DNA from 4 places in the Serratia sp. LTN-2 genome. Region 1 is predicted to be linked to each of the others. Evidence: predicted binding sites of a transcription regulator. Region 1 holds the regulator's gene; each other region holds the start of a gene.
The links. Region 1 encodes PhoB, which activates phosphate uptake and scavenging genes when phosphate is short. Its sites were predicted from a motif close to CTGTCATAAAACTGNCNNAT; they were not measured.

Region 2: a site for PhoB is predicted at 3,419-3,438, ahead of AC6BYQ_RS22945 (MIP/aquaporin family protein). Genes of this name have one in related genera too.
Region 3: a site for PhoB is predicted at 1,987-2,006, ahead of phoA (alkaline phosphatase). Genes of this name have one in related genera too.
Region 4: a site for PhoB is predicted at 1,740-1,759, ahead of pstS (phosphate ABC transporter substrate-binding protein PstS). Genes of this name have one in related genera too.

Annotation. Positions count from the first base shown of each region.
Region 1 covers NZ_JCAXDO010000004.1:145,078-150,112, forward strand. Annotated here, with positions in the region: gene sbcC (exonuclease subunit SbcC) at 1-335, opposite strand, end outside; gene sbcD (exonuclease subunit SbcD) at 332-1,564, opposite strand; gene phoB (phosphate response regulator transcription factor PhoB) at 1,780-2,469, shown strand; gene phoR (phosphate regulon sensor histidine kinase PhoR) at 2,494-3,810, shown strand; gene AC6BYQ_RS10610 (PstS family phosphate ABC transporter substrate-binding protein) at 3,825-4,787, shown strand.
Region 2 covers NZ_JCAXDO010000016.1:81,970-87,004, forward strand. Annotated here, with positions in the region: gene glpX (class II fructose-bisphosphatase) at 1-723, opposite strand, end outside; gene glpK (glycerol kinase GlpK) at 851-2,359, opposite strand; gene AC6BYQ_RS22945 (MIP/aquaporin family protein) at 2,402-3,247, opposite strand; gene zapB (septal ring assembly protein ZapB) at 3,771-4,010, shown strand; gene rraA (ribonuclease E activity regulator RraA) at 4,071-4,556, opposite strand; gene AC6BYQ_RS22960 (1,4-dihydroxy-2-naphthoate polyprenyltransferase) at 4,632-5,035, opposite strand, start outside.
Region 3 covers NZ_JCAXDO010000002.1:362,252-367,286, forward strand. Annotated here, with positions in the region: gene AC6BYQ_RS05435 (cytochrome P450) at 1-402, opposite strand, end outside; gene AC6BYQ_RS05440 (ArsR/SmtB family transcription factor) at 483-1,166, shown strand; gene AC6BYQ_RS05445 (glutathione S-transferase N-terminal domain-containing protein) at 1,241-1,948, shown strand; gene phoA (alkaline phosphatase) at 2,079-3,506, shown strand; gene AC6BYQ_RS05455 (malate:quinone oxidoreductase) at 3,968-5,035, shown strand, end outside.
Region 4 covers NZ_JCAXDO010000006.1:27,493-32,527, reverse strand. Annotated here, with positions in the region: gene pstC (phosphate ABC transporter permease PstC) at 1-533, opposite strand, end outside; gene pstS (phosphate ABC transporter substrate-binding protein PstS) at 624-1,664, opposite strand; gene glmS (glutamine--fructose-6-phosphate transaminase (isomerizing)) at 2,001-3,830, opposite strand; gene glmU (bifunctional UDP-N-acetylglucosamine diphosphorylase/glucosamine-1-phosphate N-acetyltransferase GlmU) at 3,983-5,035, opposite strand, start outside.

The DNA of each region.
Region 1 (5,035 bases):
TTCGGCGCCTGCAGGTTGCCGTCCGGCGCGTTTTTGGCGCGGCGCTGACTCCAGAAGGCGCGATAGCCGACGCCCTTGACCTCGAACTCGACTTCCGCCAACGATTCGGCGGTATGGCGGGTCATCAGTTCATTCTGGCTTGGCGTGACGTTGAGGCGCGGCGTCTGGTGGTATAGCGCCAGGCAGATGGCGTCCAGCAGGGTGGTTTTGCCCGCGCCGGTCGGGCCGGTAATGGCGAACAGACCGTTGCTGGCGAACGGCTCGGCGGTGAAGTCAATCTTCCATTCGCCCTGCAGCGAGTTGAGGTTTTTTAAGCGCAGGCTGAGGATTTTCATGGGTTGTTCTCCTCGGCGTTGTGCTGCACCGCCTCGACCACCTGGCGGAACATTTGGCGCATCCGCTGTTGGCGCGTTTCGGGCAGCTCAATCTCCTGCGCCAGGCGCCGCTCGAACACTTCATTGACGCTCAGTTCGTTGAGCGTTTCCTTATCCTGCTGTGCGATCGCCTGGCGGCGCTGTTCTTTGCTGCGCCGCAGCAGCACCACTTCCACCGGTAGCTCGTCCGCCAGCAGCTGAATGCGGCGCTGGATGTCGCTGAGGTAGTCCTGCGTCGCCACTTCGATATCCAGCCACACCGGCAGCTCACCGTCATAATCGGCAAACTGCCGCAGCTGCCGTTCGATCTCGGCCAGATCGCCTTTGATCAGCTGCATGGGCTGAAACTGCGGGATCGTTAACGCTTCCACCTGCTGCAAAGCGCCGTCGGCGAAATCGACCATAAAGACGCTTTTGGCTTTGCCCAGTTCATCGAAGCTGAGCGGGATCGGCGAGCCGCTATAGCGAATGTGCTCCGATTTGGCGACGTTCTGCGCGCGGTGGATGTGGCCCAACGCGATATAGTCGGCGGGAGGAAAGGCCTGCGCCGGAAAGGCGTCGAGGGTGCCGATATAGATGTCGCGCACCGAGTCGGAGGTGGTGACGCCGACGGTGGTCAGGTGGCCGGTGGCGACGATCGGCAGCGGCAGGCCCAATTGGTCGCGGCGCTCGCAGGCCGCCTGATACAGCGTTTGGTAATGTTCGGCGATGGCTTCCTGTAACGCCTGCTGTTTCTGCGCGCCGGATTCGCCGGCGCGGCTGGTGAGCAGATCGCGTGGCCGCAAGAACGGGATGGTGCACAGCACCGCGCCCGGCTGGCCGTCGCGCCGGTTCAGCACCAGGATCTGCTGTTCGGGGGCGCCTTGCGCGCTCGCGATCACCGTGGTGTTCAGGCAGGAGAGCAGTTCACGCGATTCGTTCAGCGTCGCCACCGAATCGTGGTTGCCGCCCAGCACCACCAGTTGGCAGCCGGTGTGCTGCAGTTCCACCACGAAGCGGTTGTACAGTTCGCGGGCGTAGCTGGGCGGCGAGCCGGTATCGAACAGATCCCCGGCGACGATCAGCGCATCCACCTGCTGCTGCTCTACCTGTTCGATCAGCCAGTTCAGAAAAGCCTGGTGCTCGGCGGCGCGGCTTTTGGTGAAAAAGTACTGGCCAAGGTGCCAGTCAGAGGTGTGGATCAGGCGCATGACACTCCCGGGTGCAAAGGTAATGGCGATGATTATAAAGGCCGCGGCGCCGGCTGTCCCGGCGCAATGGCGAGGGCAGCGGAATGATTTTTCTTTACTATGGGAAATAATCGCTATGCTTACTGCCTATAACAGCCGCTTTTTTTCATAAAAGTGTCACAAAACTGACGCATAATGGCGCCCGCAAAGTCGCTAACACATTGGCAGGATTGACGATGGCAAGACGCATACTGGTGGTGGAAGACGAAGCGCCGATCCGTGAGATGGTGTGCTTTGTGTTGGAACAGAATGGTTACCAACCGTTGGAAGCCGAGGATTATGACAGCGCCGTGACGCGCCTGTCTGAGCCGTTCCCTGATTTGGTGTTGCTCGATTGGATGCTGCCCGGCGGTTCCGGCATTCAGTTTATCAAGCATATGAAGCGCGAAGCGCTGACCCGCGATATCCCGGTGATGATGTTGACCGCGCGCGGCGAAGAGGAAGACCGGGTGCGCGGCCTGGAAGTGGGGGCGGATGATTACATCACCAAGCCGTTCTCGCCCAAGGAGCTGGTGGCACGCATCAAAGCGGTCATGCGCCGTATTTCACCGATGGCGGTGGAAGAAGTGATTGAAATGCAAGGACTGAGCCTGGATCCGTCCTCCCACCGCGTGATGGCGAACGATCAGGCGCTGGACATGGGGCCGACCGAGTTCAAGCTGCTGCACTTCTTTATGACCCACCCGGAGCGGGTTTATAGCCGCGAGCAGTTGCTTAATCACGTCTGGGGCACTAACGTTTATGTGGAAGACCGTACCGTTGACGTGCATATCCGTCGGCTCCGCAAGGCGTTAGAAACCAGTGGGCATGATAAAATGGTTCAAACCGTTCGGGGCACCGGCTACCGGTTCTCAACGCGCTACTGATCGCGCCGCGCTGGAGAATATGCCGTGTTAGAACGTCTGTCGTGGAAGAGGCTGGCTCTGGAGCTGGCTCTTTTTTGTCTGCCCGCCTTACTGCTGGGGCTGATTTTCGGTTATCTGCCCTGGTTCCTGCTGGCCTCTGCGCTGGCTGCGCTGGTGTGGAATTTCTACAACCAGCTCAAACTCTCCCATTGGCTGTGGATCGACCGCAGCATGACGCCGCCGCCCGGCCGCTGGAGCTGGGAGCCGTTGTTCTATGGCCTGTATCAGATGCAGCAGCGCAACCGCCGCCGCCGCCGCGAGCTGGCGCTGCTGATCAAGCGCTTTCGCAGCGGGGCCGAATCGCTGCCTGACGCGGTGGTGATGACCACCGTCGAAGGCAATATCTTCTGGTGCAACGGTCTGGCGCAGCATCTGCTCGGCTTCCGCTGGCCGGAAGACAACGGCCAGCACATCCTCAACCTGCTGCGTTATCCGGAGTTCAGCCACTATTTGCAACAGCAGGAGTTTTCGCGCCCGCTGACGCTGCAGTTGAACAACGAACATTACGTCGAATTCCGCGTGATGCCCTATTCCGAAGGGCAACTGCTGATGGTGGCGCGCGACGTCACCCAGATGCGCCAGCTGGAAGGGGCGCGGCGCAACTTCTTCGCCAACGTCAGCCATGAGCTGCGCACGCCGTTGACGGTGCTGCAGGGCTACCTGGAAATGATGGGCGACGAAGAGCAGGACGGATCGCTGCGCAGCAAGGCGCTGAGCACCATGCAAGAGCAGACCCGCCGGATGGACGGGCTGGTCAAACAGCTGCTGACGCTGTCGCGCATCGAGGCGGCGCCCAATGTCGACATGAACGAACGGGTGGATATCCCGCTGATGCTGCGGGTGTTGCAGCGCGAGGCGCAATCGCTGAGCGGCGGTAATCACGAGATCGCTTTCCGGGTGAACGAACAGCTCAAAGTGTTCGGCAATGAAGACCAGTTGCGCAGCGCGGTGTCTAACCTGGTATACAACGCGGTCAACCACACGCCGAAGGGCACCCATATCGAAGTCAGCTGGCAGCAGACGGCACATGGTGCGCAGTTCCAGGTCAGCGACAACGGGCCGGGCATCGCCGCCGAGCACCTTCCGCGCCTGACCGAGCGTTTTTATCGCGTCGACAAGGCCCGTTCGCGCCAGACCGGCGGCAGCGGGCTGGGGCTGGCGATCGTCAAACACGCGCTCAGCCATCACGACGCGCGGCTGGAGATCCTCAGCGAACCGGGGATCGGCACCCGCTTTATCTTTACCTTACCCAACCGGTTGATTGTTCCGGCCGCTTTATCAGAGAATGCGGTGAAAAATTAACGCGAGACACCGGTATGACCCGAATCACCCGAGGGCTGTTGCTTTGCCTGGCGCTGCTGGCCGGACGTGGCGCGCTGGCGCAGCCCGACGGCATGCTGGCGGGCAATCTGTCCAGCGTCGGCTCCGACACCCTGGCGAACCTGATGGCGCTGTGGGCGCAGGACTTCAGCCAGCATTATCCCAACGTTAATCTGCAGATCCAGGCCGCCGGTTCGTCGACCGCGCCGACCGCGTTGGCGGCGGGCGCCGCGCAGCTGGGCCCGATGAGCCGGCCGATGAAGGCGGCCGAGGTTTCGGCGTTCGAACATCGTTACGGCTATGCGCCGCTGGCGGTGCCGGTGGCGGTGGATGCGCTGGTGGTGTTGGTGCATCAGGACAATCCGCTGCGCGGCCTCAATTTGCAGCAGCTCGATCGTATTTTCTCCGCCACCCGGCGCTGCGGTGAAAGCCAGCCGCTGACGCGCTGGGGCGAACTGGGTCTGAGCGGCGACTGGGCGACGCGCTCGCTGCAACGCTTTGGCCGCAACTCGGCTTCCGGCACCTACGGCTATTTCAAACTGCGCGCGCTGTGCGGCGGTGATTTTATGCCGCGCGTCAATGAGTTGCCCGGTTCGGCCTCGGTGGTGCAGGCGGTGGCCGGTTCGCTCAACGGCATCGGCTACGCCAGCATCGGTTTTCGCGCCAGCGGCGTGCGGCTGCTGCCGTTGGCGGAGTCGGGGGAGGACTATGTCGCGCCTACCGCCGCCAACGTGCGCAACGATCGCTACCCGCTGTCGCGCTACCTGTATATCTACATCAACAAAGCCCCCAATCAACCGCTGGAGCCGCTGACCGCGGCGTTCCTCGATCGCGTGCTGTCGACCGCAGGACAGAGCCTGGTCAACCACGACGGCTATCTGCCTCTGCCACCGGCCGCTCTGCAGAAGACCCGCCAGGCGCTCGGGCTGCAGCCGCTTGCACCGGTCATGATGCAATAAGCGACAAAAGGCGACGTAATTTTCGCCTTTTCTCACGCCGAAATGGAGCTTATGCCACGCGAAAACCGGGCTTTTATTGGCGTTTTCGCGCGGTAAAGTGATATATGCTTCACGTTTCGTGAATTGGCTGTTCAAAAATGATACAAATCATGTAGTGTATATTTATTGATAGCCAATATGATCGACTGGTGGCTAAAGTTTATATGGTCGATAGCTCTGCTTTTCGCCGTGCGTCTTGCCTTGAAGCG
Region 2 (5,035 bases), on a different contig from region 1:
GTCGCCTTTCACTTCATGGCGCGGCAGCAAACGCGCCTGCATGTCGCCGTCCAGCGCGCGGATCACCGCGGCGGAGATCACCCCTTCCGGCGCGCCGCCGATGCCGTACATCACATCGACCTCGCTTTCCGGCATGCAGGTGAGAATGGAGGCCGCCACGTCGCCGTCAGGAATGGCGAACACCCGCACCCCCAACTGCTGCATCTGCGCGATGACGCCGTCGTGGCGCGGTTTGGCCAACACGATCACCGTCAGCTGCGACAAGGGTTTACCCAGCCGCGCGGCGACGTTCTGCAGGTTCTCCGCCAGCGGCAGGTTGATATCGATGGCGCCGCGCGCCGCCGGGCCAACCACCAGTTTCTCCATGTACATGTCCGGCGCGTGCAGGAAGGTGCCGCGATCGCCCACCGCCAAGACCGCCAGCGCGTTGGACTGGCCCATGGCGGTCATGCGGGTGCCTTCGATCGGATCGACCGCGATGTCCACCGCGTCGCCCTGGCCGGTGCCGACCTGCTCGCCGATATACAGCATCGGCGCTTCGTCGATTTCACCTTCGCCGATCACGATGCGGCCATCGATATCCACTTTGTTGAGCATGATGCGCATGGCGTGGACCGCCGCGCCGTCGGCGGCGTTCTTGTCGCCGCGTCCCAGCCATTTGTAGCCCGCCAGCGCGGCGGCTTCGGTAACGCGGGAAAATTCGATGGCTAATTCACGTTTCATGGCAAACCTGTCTGTGAGAAAGGGAAGAAAATATCGGCAAAGTTTATCACAGCGCGGCGGCGGCGGGGCGGGGCAAAAAAAAGCGCCGCCCGCAGGCAGCACTTGTTGGAGGGCAACGGAAGCGGGATTACTCGTGATCTTCCCACGCCTGAGCGCGAGCCACCGCTTTTTTCCAGCCGCTGTAACGGTAGTTGCGTTCGGTGGTTTCGATGCTTGGGCGGAATTCGCGCTCAATCACCGCTTTGCTCTTCACCTCATCCAGATCGTTCCAGTAGCCGATGGCCAGGCCCGCCAGGAACGCCGCGCCCAGCGCCGTCGATTCACGCACTTCAGGGCGCTCTACGCGGGTGCCGAGGATATCGGACTGGAACTGCATCAGGAAGTTGTTGGCGACCGCGCCGCCGTCCACGCGCAGCGATTGCAGGCGGGTGTTGGCGTCGGCTTGCATCGCGTCCAGCACGTCGCGGGTCTGGAAGGCGATGGATTCCAGCGTGGCGCGGATGATGTGGTTGCTGTTGGCGCCACGGGTCAGACCGAAGATGGCGCCACGGGCATACGGATCCCAGTAGGGCGCGCCCAGGCCGGTGAAGGCCGGCACCACATAGACGCCGTTGCTGTCTTTCACCTTGGTGGCGAAGTATTCGGAGTCGGCGGCGTCGCTGATCAGTTTCAGCTCGTCGCGCAGCCACTGGATGGACGCACCGCCGATGAACACCGCGCCTTCCAGCGCATAGTTCACTTCGCCGCGCGGGCCGCAGGCGATGGTGGTCAGCAGGCCATTTTTCGAGCGCACCGCTTCTTTGCCGGTGTTCATCAGCAGGAAGCAGCCGGTGCCGTAGGTGTTCTTCGCCATGCCCGGTTGAACGCACAGCTGGCCGTACAGCGCTGCCTGCTGGTCACCGGCGATACCGGCGATAGGAATACGCGTGCCGCCTTTACCGCCGATGTTGGTCTGGCCGTACACTTCTGAGGAAGGACGGACTTTCGGCAGCATGGCGCGCGGGATATCCAGCACTTCCAGCATGCGCTCGTCCCAGTCCAGCTCGTGGATGTTGAACATCATGGTGCGTGAGGCGTTGGTGTAATCGGTAACGTGCACGCGTCCTTGGGTCATCTTCCACACCAGCCAGGTGTCGACGGTGCCGAACAGCAGTTCGCCGCGCTTGGCGCGTTCGCGGGCGCCTTCGACGTTGTCCAGGATCCACTTCACCTTGGTGCCGGAGAAGTACGGGTCAACCACCAGGCCGGTGTTGTGACGGATGTACTCTTCCAGGCCGTCGCGCTTGAGCTTCTCGCAGATGTCGGCGGTGCGGCGGCACTGCCAGACGATGGCGTTATAGATAGGCTTGCCGGTCTCTTTTTCCCAGACGATGGTGGTTTCGCGCTGGTTGGTGATGCCGATGCCGGCAATCTGATCGGAACTGATGTCGGCCTTCGCCAGCACTTCTACCAGCGTCGAGCTTTGCGACGCCCAGATCTCCATCGGGTCGTGCTCAACCCAGCCGGCTTTTGGGTAGATCTGCGGGAATTCGCGCTGCGATACCGCAACGATGTTGGCGTCGTGATCGAGCACGACGGCGCGTGAGCTGGTGGTCCCTTGGTCGAGTGCGACAATGTATTTTTTTTCTACAGTCATGGTAATTATCCTGCTGTTGTTAACCGTTTAAAACTGCACCAATCACGCTTTACGCTGCTGAGCCTTGGCGTCGGACTCTTCTTCCGTCACACAGACGTCGCACGGCAGGTGGCGGCCAATCAGCGCGCGGTAACCGAAGGCGCCCAGGCCGCAGCCGACGATAGGCGCGAAGATCGGCACCAGGAAGTACGGGATGTCGCGTGCGCCGGTGAAGGCGACTTTGCCCCAGCCGGCCAGGTAGGCGAACAGTTTTGGCCCGAAGTCACGCGCCGGGTTCAACGCAAAGCCGGTCAATGGTCCCATGGAGGCGCCGATCACGGCAATCAGAATACCGATCAGCAGCGGCGCCAGCGGGCCGCGCGGAATGCCGTTGCCGTCGTCGGTCAGCGCCAGGATCAGGCACATCAGAATGGCGGCGATCACCGTTTCCACCAGGAAGGCCTGGCCGACGGAGATGTGCGCGTTAGGGTAGGTTGAGAAGATGCCGGCCAGTTCCAGGCTTTCGTTGCTGCCGCGCACCATATGGTGAGCCGCTTCGAAGTCGAAGAACAGGTTGTAGTACAACCCGTAGACCAGCGCGGCGGCGCAGAAGGCGCCGGCGACTTGCGCAATGATGTATGGCACCACTTTGCGTCCGTCGAAGCAGGCGAACAGCCACAGCGCGAGGGTGACCGCCGGGTTGAGATGCGCGCCGGAAATGGCGGCGGTCAGGTAGATGGCCATGGCGACGCCCAGGCCCCAAATGATGCTGATTTCCCACTGGCCGAAGCTGGCGCCCGCCAGCTTCAGTGCGGCAACGCAGCCTACGCCAAAGAAGATCAGCAGCGCCGTGCCGAGGAACTCGGCGATGCACTGGCCTTTTAATGTCGGACTGGTGGTTTGGCTCATAATGTTGGTGTCCTGCAAAACGGCGGTTGTTGGTTTATAGGCTCAGTTGGGTATACATCCGGCCTATGGGCACAGTTTTTTTCATCTCGTCCAATTATTGAATAAGGACGTGATGTAAATTTATCGTTAACGAACATAAACGAGAAATAGCGAAATCAAAATGTGTGTGGCGCGTCATAAAATTGAGCGATTTCGCGTCGTTTAGTGTTCTTTCTGAGCCATAAAAGTGTGATCTGACCAGTGGTTTGGCGAGGGTTGTTAACAACTCGCGGCGACGGCGGCGGGGATTTTCAGTTTTTGCTGATGGCGGGGGCAGGAAAATTGCAACAGACTGCGCGATGATCCGGTATGTTGCTAGACAGGCGGAGACTGGCTACTTACAATCGTTTTTAACGAATCGAGACTGCGCGCCTTCCGTAACGGCGCGCGTCACTGAGCGCGATGCAATATTCGCAGTCGCTGCAGCCGACGTTGCGGCCGCTACTTATAGATGTACGCCTTGCTATCATGAGGGGACTGAAGCATGTCATTTGAAGTATTTGAGAAACTGGAAGCAAAAGTACAGCAGGCGATTGATACCATCACTCTGTTGCAGATGGAAATTGAAGAGCTGAAAGACAAAAACAACTCTCTGTCGCAGGAAGTTCAGGCTGCCTCCGGCAACCACGAAGCGTTGGTGCGCGAAAACCAACAGCTGAAAGAAGAACAGCACGTATGGCAAGATCGCCTGCGCGCGCTGCTGGGCAAGATGGAAGAGGTCTGATTCCTCACGCCATGCAGCAACGAAAAGGGCGCCTCAGGCGCCCTTTTTCATGACCGAAAATCACTCGATGTCGAGCGGGTCTTCGGAGAGGATGATGCCGGTGTTGTCGGCATACAGATGGTCGCCGGAGAAGAAGGTGACACCACCGAAGTTGACGCGGATATCGCTTTCGCCCACGCCTTCGCTCACGGCTCCCGCCGGGATCGCCGCCATCGCCTGAATGCCGATATCGAGCTCTTCCAGATCGTCCACCTGACGCACCGCGCCGTACACCACGATGCCTTCCCATTCGTTCTGGGCGGCCAGGCGCGCCAACTCGGCGTTGACCAGCGCCCGGCGAACCGAACCGCCGCCGTCGACCAACAGCACGCGGCCGCGGCCGTTTTCTTCAAGCAGATCGAACAACAGGCCGTTATCCTCAAAGCATTTCACCGTGGTGATCTGCCCGCCAAATGAAGTACGCCCGCCAAAATTGGAGAACAGAGGTTCAACAACGTTCACCTCTTCATGATAGATGTCGCAAAGTTCGGAAGTATCGTATTTCATAGGATTTTACGTCTGTTTGCCGCTGGAATGTTCAGTATATCCCTTTATTCGCCCTGTTGGCAAAATCATCAGTTTTTAACTGAGCGCCACGCCGATGGCGAACAGCAGGTTGGTCAGCAGCGCCGCCTTGACCATGTGCTCCAGCATCGGCCGCATGCCGACCGGTGTCGGATCGCGCAGCACGCGCAGGCCGTGACGCACCAGCAACGGGATCGCCAGCACGAACAGCCAACCCCACGGGCCGTGGAGATTGAACAGCGTAAACAGCGCGAAACACAGCACCGCGCCGCCGAGCAGCAGGGCATGGTAAATGCGCGCCTTGTGCGGGCCGAGACGCACCGCCAACGTGTTCTTGCCGTTTTCGCGATCGCTCTCGATATCGCGCAGATTGTTGATGTTGAGCACCGCCGTCGCCAGCAGGCCGCAGGCGGTGGCCGGCAGCATCACGACGCTGTCGAAAGTGTGCGTTTGCAGATAGT
Region 3 (5,035 bases), on a different contig from region 1:
GCAGAGCGGCAATCCGTAGTTAAAGCGAGTGATCGCCGCCGCATCGGGCACCTTTGGCGCTAACCACTCAGCGCATTGTGCAGCGGTTTGCTGAATCAGGGCATCCGAACAGACGGCCAGCGCCCGCTGCAGCGCCGCTTTAAGCGCGTGGTGCTGTTCGCCGTCGCGCATCCGCACCAGCCCGGCGAACAGCGGCGCCATCGGCGTCTCCAGCAAGGCCACCGGCACCGGCTCATCGGCCGGCCGCACGCCGAGATCGGCATTGAGCAGCGCTTCCCTCACTAGCTGCGGCGCCGCGGCCACCCAACATTGCCACGCGCTATCCCAGCTCAGGGGCGGCAGAGCGCGATAATGGGCCTGCGGCTCGGCGGCGAGCGCGGCGGCATAAGGACACACGGACATGGCTTTCTCCCTCGTAGCCAGATGGCGATAACCACAGGCTAGCGATGGACGCGCCGTCATACTTCGTCTAACCTCGAAGTATGCATAACATCGAGATAGAAGATCGTTTAGCGGCGCTCAGCGCCGCCATCGCCGACCGCACCCGGGCGCGCATGCTGTGCCTGTTGATGGACGGGCGCGCCTACACCGCCACCGAGCTCAGCGCGGCGGTCGAGGTTGCTCCCTCCACCGCCAGCGCGCATCTGGCGAAACTGCTGGAACAGCGGCTGATCGCCTGCCTCAAACAGGGGCGTTACCGCTATTTTCGGCTGGCCGGGCAACCGGTGGCCGCCGCGCTGGAAGGCCTGATGGCACTGACGGGCGTGCCGCGCCCGTCGGTGAAGAGCAGCACGCCGACCTCGCTGCAATATGCCCGCACCTGCTACGACCATATGGCGGGCGAGGTAGCGGTGAAGCTGCACGATCGGCTGCATGCGCTGAACTGGTTGAGCGGCGAGGAAGACTACCGCTTAAGCGACGCCGGTCAGGCCGCGCTGGCGCGGCTGGGCGTCGATTGTTCCCCCGCCCCCACCCGCCGCCGTTTCGCCTGCGGTTGCCTGGACTGGAGCGAACGCCGCGTCCACCTCGGCGGCGCGCTTGGCGCTGCGCTGCTGAACGCCTTTATCAAACGCGGTTGGATGCTGCGCCAACTCGACAGCCGCGAGCTGCAGCTGACCGACGCCGGTAAAAAAGCGCTGGCCGCACATTTTGAACTCACGCTGTAGCTCTGCGTCGGGGTAGTTTTACTGCAATACTCAAGGGGTACGCTTAAACGATCCCGCCAACCCGAGGAGTTTCCATGCTCGATTCCACCCAATTCCCGATCGTCAAACGCTGGCCGGCTCAGCATCCGGAACGGCTGCAGCTCTACTCTCTGCCGACGCCGAACGGCGTCAAAGTGTCCATCATGCTCGAAGAGATCGGCCTGCCCTATGAAGCGCACCTGATCGACATCGGCAACAACGAAACCTGGACGCCGGAATTCCTGGCGCTGAACCCGAACGGCAAGATCCCGGCTATCATCGATCCCGACGGCCCCGATGGCCGGCCGCTGCCGCTGTTCGAATCCGGCGCTATTCTGCTCTACCTGGCGGAAAAGAGCGGCCGCTTTCTGCCACAGGATCCGGCGCAGCGTTACGAAACCATTCAGTGGGTATTCTTCCAGATGGCGGCGGTCGGCCCGATGTTCGGCCAGCTCGGTTTCTTCCACAAATTCGCCGGGCGCGAATATGAAGACAAGCGGCCGCTGGAGCGTTACAAAAATGAATCGAAACGCCTGCTCGGCGTGTTGGAAACGCGCCTTGAAGGCCGCGACTGGATCATGGGGGCGGACTACAGCATCGCAGATATCTCGCTGCTGGGCTGGGTGCGCAATCTGATCGGCTTCTATGAGGCGCGCGAGCTGGTAGAGTTCAACAGCTTCCCGCGCGTCGCGCAGTGGCTGGAGCGCGGTCTGGCTCGGCCGGCAGTGCAGCGCGGGCTCGCGATCCCGGCGCGCGCAGCCTGAATGCCAAACGGGATGACCGTCGGGTCGTCCCATTTTCGCTGTCATAAAATTGTCATCCCTCTGCTCTACTCTCCTTACGTAACAATTTGATGTTATTTACATTGTTGTATTACGACAAGGAGCTTACCCCATGCAACCTGCTGTATCCCTGATCGCCGGCGCCGTGCTGTCCGCCCTGCTCTGTTCCTCCGCCCTCGCGGCAGAAACCTCGGCCAATGCCGATGGCCTGACCGAGCGCGCCGCGCGCGGCAACCTCGTCGAACCGGGTGGCGCCCGTCGTCTGGCCGGCGATCAGACCGCCGCGCTGAAGGCGTCGCTGTCGGACAAACCGGCGAAAAACGTGATCCTGCTGATCGGCGACGGCATGGGGGATTCCGAGATCACCGCCGCGCGCAACTACGCTGAAGGCGCGGGCGGTTACTTCAAGGGCATCGACGCCCTGCCGCTGACCGGGCAATACACGCATTACTCGCTGGACAAGAAAACCCACAAGCCGGATTACGTGACCGACTCCGCCGCCTCGGCCACCGCCTGGGCCACCGGGGTGAAAACCTATAACGGCGCGCTCGGCGTAGACGTGAACGGCAAAGACCAGCCGACGCTGCTGGAGATCGCCAAGGCGGCCGGCAAGGCCACCGGCAACGTCTCCACCGCCGAACTGCAGGACGCCACGCCGGCGGCGCTGGTGTCGCACGTCACCTCGCGCAAATGCTATGGCCCGGAGGAAACCAGCGAGAAATGCGCCGCTAACGCGCTGGAAAACGGCGGCCGCGGCTCCATCACCGAACAGCTGCTGAAAACCCGCGCCGACGTCACACTGGGGGGCGGTGCGAAATCCTTCAACCAGCTGGCGAAAAGCGGCGAATGGCAGGGGAAATCGCTGAAAGACCAGGCGGCGGCGCAGGGCTATCAGTGGGTCAGCAACGCGGATGAACTGCAGGCCGTCACCCTGGCCAACCAGCAAAAACCGCTGCTGGGCCTGTTCGCCGACGGCAACATGCCGGTGCGCTGGCTGGGGCCGAAAGCCAGCTACCACGGCAACCTCGACAAACCGGCGGTAACCTGCGAAAACAACCCGGCGCGCACCGCCGCCACGCCAACGCTGGCGGCGATGACCGAAAAAGCGATCGCGCTGCTGAAAGACAACCCGAACGGCTTCTTCCTGCAGGTAGAGGGCGCGTCGATCGATAAGCAGGATCACGCCGCCAACCCATGCGGGCAGATTGGCGAAACCGTCGATTTGGATGAAGCGGTGCAAAAAGCGCTGGCCTTCGCCCGCGCCGACGGCAACACGCTGGTGATCGTCACCGCCGACCACGCGCATTCCAGCCAGATCGTCGCCGCCGACGCCAAAGCGCCGGGCCTGACCCAGACGCTGACCACCAAAGACGGCGCGCCGATGACCCTGAGTTACGGCAACTCGGAAGAGGAGTCGCAGGGGCACACCGGCACCCAGCTGCGCGTTGCGGCCTATGGCCCGCACGCCGCCAACGTGGTGGGCCTGACCGATCAGACCGATCTGTTCTTCACCATGCGCGATGCGATGGGCATCAAGTAACCGCCTTGCGAATCCTGGCCGCCCGCAATGGCGGCCATTTATTATTGGTTACCGATGCGTATTTGCAATTTAACCGCAATTATTGTGTGATAACGAAATAACGTTTAATTGCGCGACAATTAACCCTTGGAAATAACGCGGTTATATAGCCCTTCTGCCCTCTCTGTTTATTCCTGCGACAACAACCGGCCGTTTTTTGCTTATATTCATTTTTTTTAGTTACAAAAGTAGTTTTTAACATTCTCGCAAACAATAATACCCCGCCAGTAACGTGAACCGATCAATTTGCATCCGGACGGCCTGCAATAGTTCACTTTTCGTTAAAAACCCTATTAACAAAAAGGCATTATCGCTGCCTATCGGCTCACGCCGGGCGATCGGCTTCATTATTTTCCAGGGTAACTCCCGCTAAATTCTTTCACCTGCAATGAGTAGAATTTACACACAAGAGATTTAATTCAATGAGAAAATTACTCGTCCTGATTTTCAGTCTCAGCCTGTTTAGCGTTACGCAGCAGGCGGCGGCTGAAGAGAAGAATAAAACCGTCGACGTGGTGTTGATCGGCGGCGGCATCATGAGCGCCACCTTGGGTACCTATCTGCATGAGCTGGAGCCGACCTGGACCATCGACATGTACGAGCGTATGAACGGCGTGGCGGAAGAGAGCTCCAACGGCTGGAACAACGCCGGTACCGGCCACTCCGCCTTCAGCGAAATGAACTACACGCCGGAAAAAGCCGATGGCACCATCGACATCAGCAAGGCGGTGAAGGTCAACGAGTCTTTCGAAATCTCCCGTCAGTTCTGGTCTTATCAGGTGAAAAACGATGTCCTGAAAGATCCGAAATCCTTCATTAACAGCGTGCCGCACATGAGCTTCGTGTGGGGCGACGACAACGTCAACTTCCTGCGTAAACGCTACGCGGCGCTGCAGCACAGCACCCTGTTCCGCGGCATGGAATACTCCGAAGATCCTGCGCAAATCAAGCAGTGGGCACCGCTGGTGATGAACGGCCGCGATCCGGCGCAGAAAATCGCCGCCACCCGCATGCCGCTGGGTACCGACGTCAACTTCGGCGTGATCACCCACCAGCTGGTTGACGCACTGAGCACCAGCGACAAGTTCAAGCTGAACCTGAGCCACGAAGTGCGCGACATCAAGCGCAACGCCGACCAGACCTGGAGCGTGACCGTTGCCGATCTGAACCGCGACGGTAAAGAAACCACCGTTAACGCCAAGTTCGTGTTCATCGGCGCAGGCGGCGCATCCCTGACCCTGCTGCAGAAATCCGGCATCCCTGAAGCCGACGGCTACGGCGGCTTCCCGGTCGGCGGCCAGTTCCTGGTCACCACCAATCCGGAGATCGCCAACCAGCACCTGGCCAAAGTGTACGGCCTGGCCAGCGTAGGTTCGCCGCCGATGTCCGTGCCGCACCTGGATACCCGCATGCTGGACGGCAAGCGCGTGCTGCTGTTCGGGCCGTTCGCCACCTTCTCCAGCAAGTTCCTGAAGAACGGCTCGCTGTTC
Region 4 (5,035 bases), on a different contig from region 1:
GCCAGGATCACCCCGGCGGCCAGGATGCCGATGCCGAAGGCCGGGCCGGAGAACAGCTCGCCGACGATCGGAATGCCCGACAGCACTTCGCCCACCGGCGTCTGGAAATATTCGGCGAACAGCGGGGCGAACACGAACAGGCCCCACATGCCGTAGACGATGCTCGGAATGGCCGCCAACAGCTCAATGGCGATGCCCAGCGGCCGCTTCAACCAGTTCGGCGCCAGTTCGGTCAGGAACAGCGCGATGCCGAAACTGACCGGCACGGCGATGATCAGCGCGATAAGCGAGGTGACCACGGTGCCGTAGATCGGCACCAGCGCGCCGAACTGCTCCGCCGGCGCATCCCACTCTTTGGTCCACAGGAAAGCGAAGCCGAATTTCTGCATGCTTGGCCAGGAGGCGAAGATCAGCGAAACGATGATGCCGCCCAGCAACAATAGGGTAATCAGCGCAGCCAGTCTCACCAGCGCGCTGAAAATGATGTCACCGTTTTTGCCCGGTGCTTTGATGGTCGGCTTGTACTCAGCCATAGATTACTCTCTGTTTGAACCCTGGCAGCCCCAACCGGGATTGGAGCCTGAAGAACTTGTGGGGCGCGGCGAACCCGCGCCCCTGCGTTGTTAGTACAGCGCTTTACCTGAACTGTCTTTTACGTTGGTTTTCCAGGCTGCACGCACCTGCTCAACCACTTCTTTCGGCAGGGTGGCGTAATCCAGCTCGTTAGCCTGTTTGCCGCCGGTTTTGTAGGCCCAGTCGAAGAACTTCAGCACTTCGGCACCCTGAGCAGGATTTTTCTGCTCTTTGTGCACCAGAATGAAGGTGGTGGAGGTGATTGGCCACACGTTGTCGCCTTTCTGATCGGTCAGATCCTGAGCGAAGGTTTTGCTCCAATCCGCGCCTTTGGCGGCGTTGCTGAAGCTCTCTTCGGTCGGGCTGACCGGCTTGCCGTCGGCGGAAATCAGCTTGGTGTAAGCCAGGTTGTTCTGCTTGGCGTACGCGTATTCTACATAGCCGATAGAGCCAGGCAGACGCTGAACGAAGGCGGCGATGCCGTCGTTGCCTTTGCCGCCCAGACCGGTCGGCCAGTTAACGGTAGAACCGGCACCAATCTTCTCTTTCCACTGCGCGTTGGCCTTGGACAGGTAGCTGGTGAACACGAACGAGGTGCCGGAACCGTCGGCGCGGCGCACCACGGCGATGTTCTGGTCAGGCAGTTTCACGCCAGGGTTCAGCTTGGTGATAGCCGGATCGTTCCATTTTTTGACGTTGCCCAGGTAGATATCACCCAGGGTTTTACCGTCCAGAGTCAGTTCGCCGGATTTGATGCCCGGGATATTCACGGCCAGCACCACGCCGCCGATCACGGTCGGGAACTGGAACAGGCCATCGGCCGCCAGCTTGTCGTCAGACAGCGGGGCGTCGGAGGCGCCAAAGTCAACGGTGTTGGCCACGATTTGCTTCACGCCGCCAGAGGAGCCGATGCCCTGATAGTTAACTTTATTGCCGGTTTCTTTCTGATAAGAATCTGCCCACTTGGCGTAAACCGGAGCGGGGAATGTCGCACCTGCACCGGTCAGGCTGGCAGCAGCGAACGCGGACACGGCGGTCAGGGAGAAGGTCGCTGCCACAATACTGGCGACGGTGGTACGCATCAGTTTCATAATCCCTCCTAATGGGATATTTAAAATCGACTTCGAGTCGTTTTAATCAGAGTAAGTATTGCTGCAGGAGGGAAAATAGGACAGTTTGGTGACAGAAAAATGTACGCAATATGACAGTTATATTACAGCCTATCTGGGTGGTGTTTGTTTACTTACAAATCAATTCGTTAGATTAAAAACAGCGCAATTGCCAAACAATAAAAAAACCGTTTTGGCGCGACCTATCCGCTTGAATATGACAACCTTTATCGCCGAATCAACCTCGCCGTCATCTTTTACGCTGCTCATGAAAAAAGCCGGCGCGAAGGCCGGCTTTTGCAGTTTACCTGCGGCAAATTACTCTACGGTGACAGACTTCGCCAGGTTACGCGGCTGGTCAACGTCGGTGCCTTTGATCAGCGCCACGTGGTAAGACAGCAGCTGCAACGGCACGGTGTAGAAGATAGGCGCCACGATTTCCTCGACGTGCGGCAGAGGAATGATGGTCATGCCTTCGCTGCTGACGAAACCGGCGTCCTGATCGGCGAACACGTACAGCTGACCGCCGCGCGCGCGCACTTCTTCAATGTTGGACTTCAGCTTTTCCAGCAGTTCGTTGTTCGGCGCCACGACGATCACCGGCATATCGGCATCGATCAGCGCCAGTGGGCCGTGTTTCAACTCGCCCGCCGCATAAGCTTCGGCATGAATATAGGAGATCTCTTTCAGCTTCAGCGCCCCTTCCATGGCGATCGGATACTGATCGCCGCGGCCGAGGAACAGCGCATGGTGCTTGTCGGAGAAACCTTCCGCCAGCGCTTCGATCTGTTTATCCATCGACAGCATTTGCTCGATACGCGCCGGCAGCGCCTGCAAGCCGTGCACGATCTCTTGCTCCACGCTTTCCGCCATGCCTTTCAGGCGGCCCAGGCGCGCCACCAGCATCAACAGCACGGTAAGCTGAGTGGTGAAGGCTTTGGTTGAGGCGACGCCAATTTCCGTACCGGCTTTGGTCATCAGCGCCAGATCGGATTCGCGCACCAGCGAAGAGCCGGCAACGTTACAAACGGCCAGCGAACCGAGATAGCCCAGCTCTTTGGACAGACGCAGCGCCGCCAGGGTGTCGGCGGTTTCGCCGGACTGCGACAGGGTGATGATCAGGCTGCCCGGACGCACTGCCGATTTGCGGTAACGGAATTCGGACGCGATCTCGACGTCGCACGGCACGCCGGCCAGCGCTTCGAACCAGTAACGCGCCACCATGCCGGAGTGGTAAGACGTCCCGCAGGCGATGATCTGCACGTGCTGCACCTTGGCCAGCAACTCGTCGGCGTGTGGGCCCAGCTCGCTCAGGTTGATTTGGCCATGGCTGAAGCGCCCTTCCAGGGTGTTTTTCAGCGCCAGCGGCTGTTCGTAGATCTCTTTTTGCATGTAGTGGCGGTAAGCGCCTTTGTCGCCGGCGTCATACTGCACCTGGGATTCGATCTCAGGGCGCTCGATGGCGTTGCCCTGCTTGTCGAAGATGTTGACGGTGCGGCGAGTTACTTCCACCACGTCGCCCTCTTCCAGGAAGATGAAGCGGCGAGTCACCGGCAGCAGCGCCAGCTGATCGGAAGCGATGAAGTTTTCCCCGACGCCGCGGCCGATAACCAGCGGGCTGCCGGAGCGCGCAGCGACCAGCACGCTCGGATCGCGGCTGTCCATCACCACGGTGCCGTAGGCACCGCGCAGCTGCGGGATCACACGCTGAACCACTTCCAGCAGCGTACCGCCCTGCAGCTGTTCCCAGTGCACCAGATGGGCGATCACTTCGGTATCGGTTTCAGAACTGAAGCGGTAACCGCGTTCGATCAGCAGTTCGCGCAGCGGTTCGTGGTTTTCGATGATGCCGTTATGCACCACGGTAATGTAATCGGAAACATGCGGGTGCGCGTTCGCTTCGGTCGGTTCACCGTGCGTTGCCCAACGGGTGTGAGCGATGCCGGTACCGCCGTGCAGATCGGTCTGCTCCGCCGCTTCGGCCAGTTTTTGCACCTTGCCTACGCGACGCAGGCGACTGACGTTGCCTTGCTCATCAACCACCGCCAGACCGGCGGAGTCGTAACCGCGGTACTCGAGACGACGTAAACCTTCCAACAGAATTTCTGCGATATCACGTTGCGCTACTGCGCCTACAATTCCACACATTCAGTTATATTCCTAATGAACGCCCTTCATGGGCGTTTTCGATGCCTTGACCTGATTTTTGCCGGTTTTTACCGTGCAGCCCCGAGCCTGTAGATGGTGGGGATTATTATGTTTTGTATTGGGCTCGTGAACGGAGCCCAACGCAAAACACACTATGACTTCTTCTTCACCGGACGTTGCCAGCCCTGAATGTGCACCTGCTTGACGCGGCTCAGCACCAGTTCGTTCTCGGCGATATCGCGCGTCACCGTGGTGCCGGCGGCGATGGTGGAGCCTTTGCCGACCGACACCGGCGCCACCAGCTGAGTATCGGAACCGACGAACACGCCGTCGCCGATCAGCGTCTTGTGCTTGTTGGCGCCATCGTAGTTGCAGGTGATGGTGCCGGCGCCAATATTCACGTCATCGCCAATTTCGGCATCGCCCAGGTAGCTGAGGTGACCGGCCTTGGAGCCTTTGCCCAGACGCGCCTTCTTCATTTCCACGAAGTTGCCGACGTGAGCACCTGCCGCCAGCTCCGCGCCAGGGCGCAGGCGGGCGAACGGCCCCACGGTGCACTCGGCTGCCAACACGCTGTCTTCCAGCACGCTGTAAGGGCTGATCTCGCAGTCATCACCGATCACGCAGTTTTTCAGCACGCAGCCGGCGCCGATTTTCACCCGGTCGCCCAGCTTGACGCGGCCTTCGATAATCACGTTCGCATCAATAGTGATGTCGCGACCGTGAACAAGTTCCCCGCGCAGATCGAAACGCGCCGGATCCAGCAGCATCACACCGGCCAACAGCAGTTTTTCAGACTGTTCCGACTGGAATACACGCTCCAGGCTCGCCAGCTGCAGGCGGTTGTTCACGCCTTCCACTTCGCTCAGACGCGACGGGTGCACGGCTTCGATTTTCTTGCCGTCGGCATGGGCCAACGCAATGATATCGGTAATGTAAAACTCGCCCTGGGCGTTGTCGTTATTCAACATTCCCAGCCAGCGTTTCAGATCTCGACCATTCGCCACCAGGATGCCGGTATTGATCTCGTTGATTTGACGCTGCGCTTCGCTGGCGTCTTTATGCTCTACGATGCCCACCACGTCGCCGTTCTCGCGAACGATGCGGCCATAGCCGCTCGGGTCATCCAGCTTGACCGTCAGCAGGCCGATGCCGCCCTGCGGCTTGGCCGCCAACAGGCGTTGCAGCGTATCGACGGAGATCAA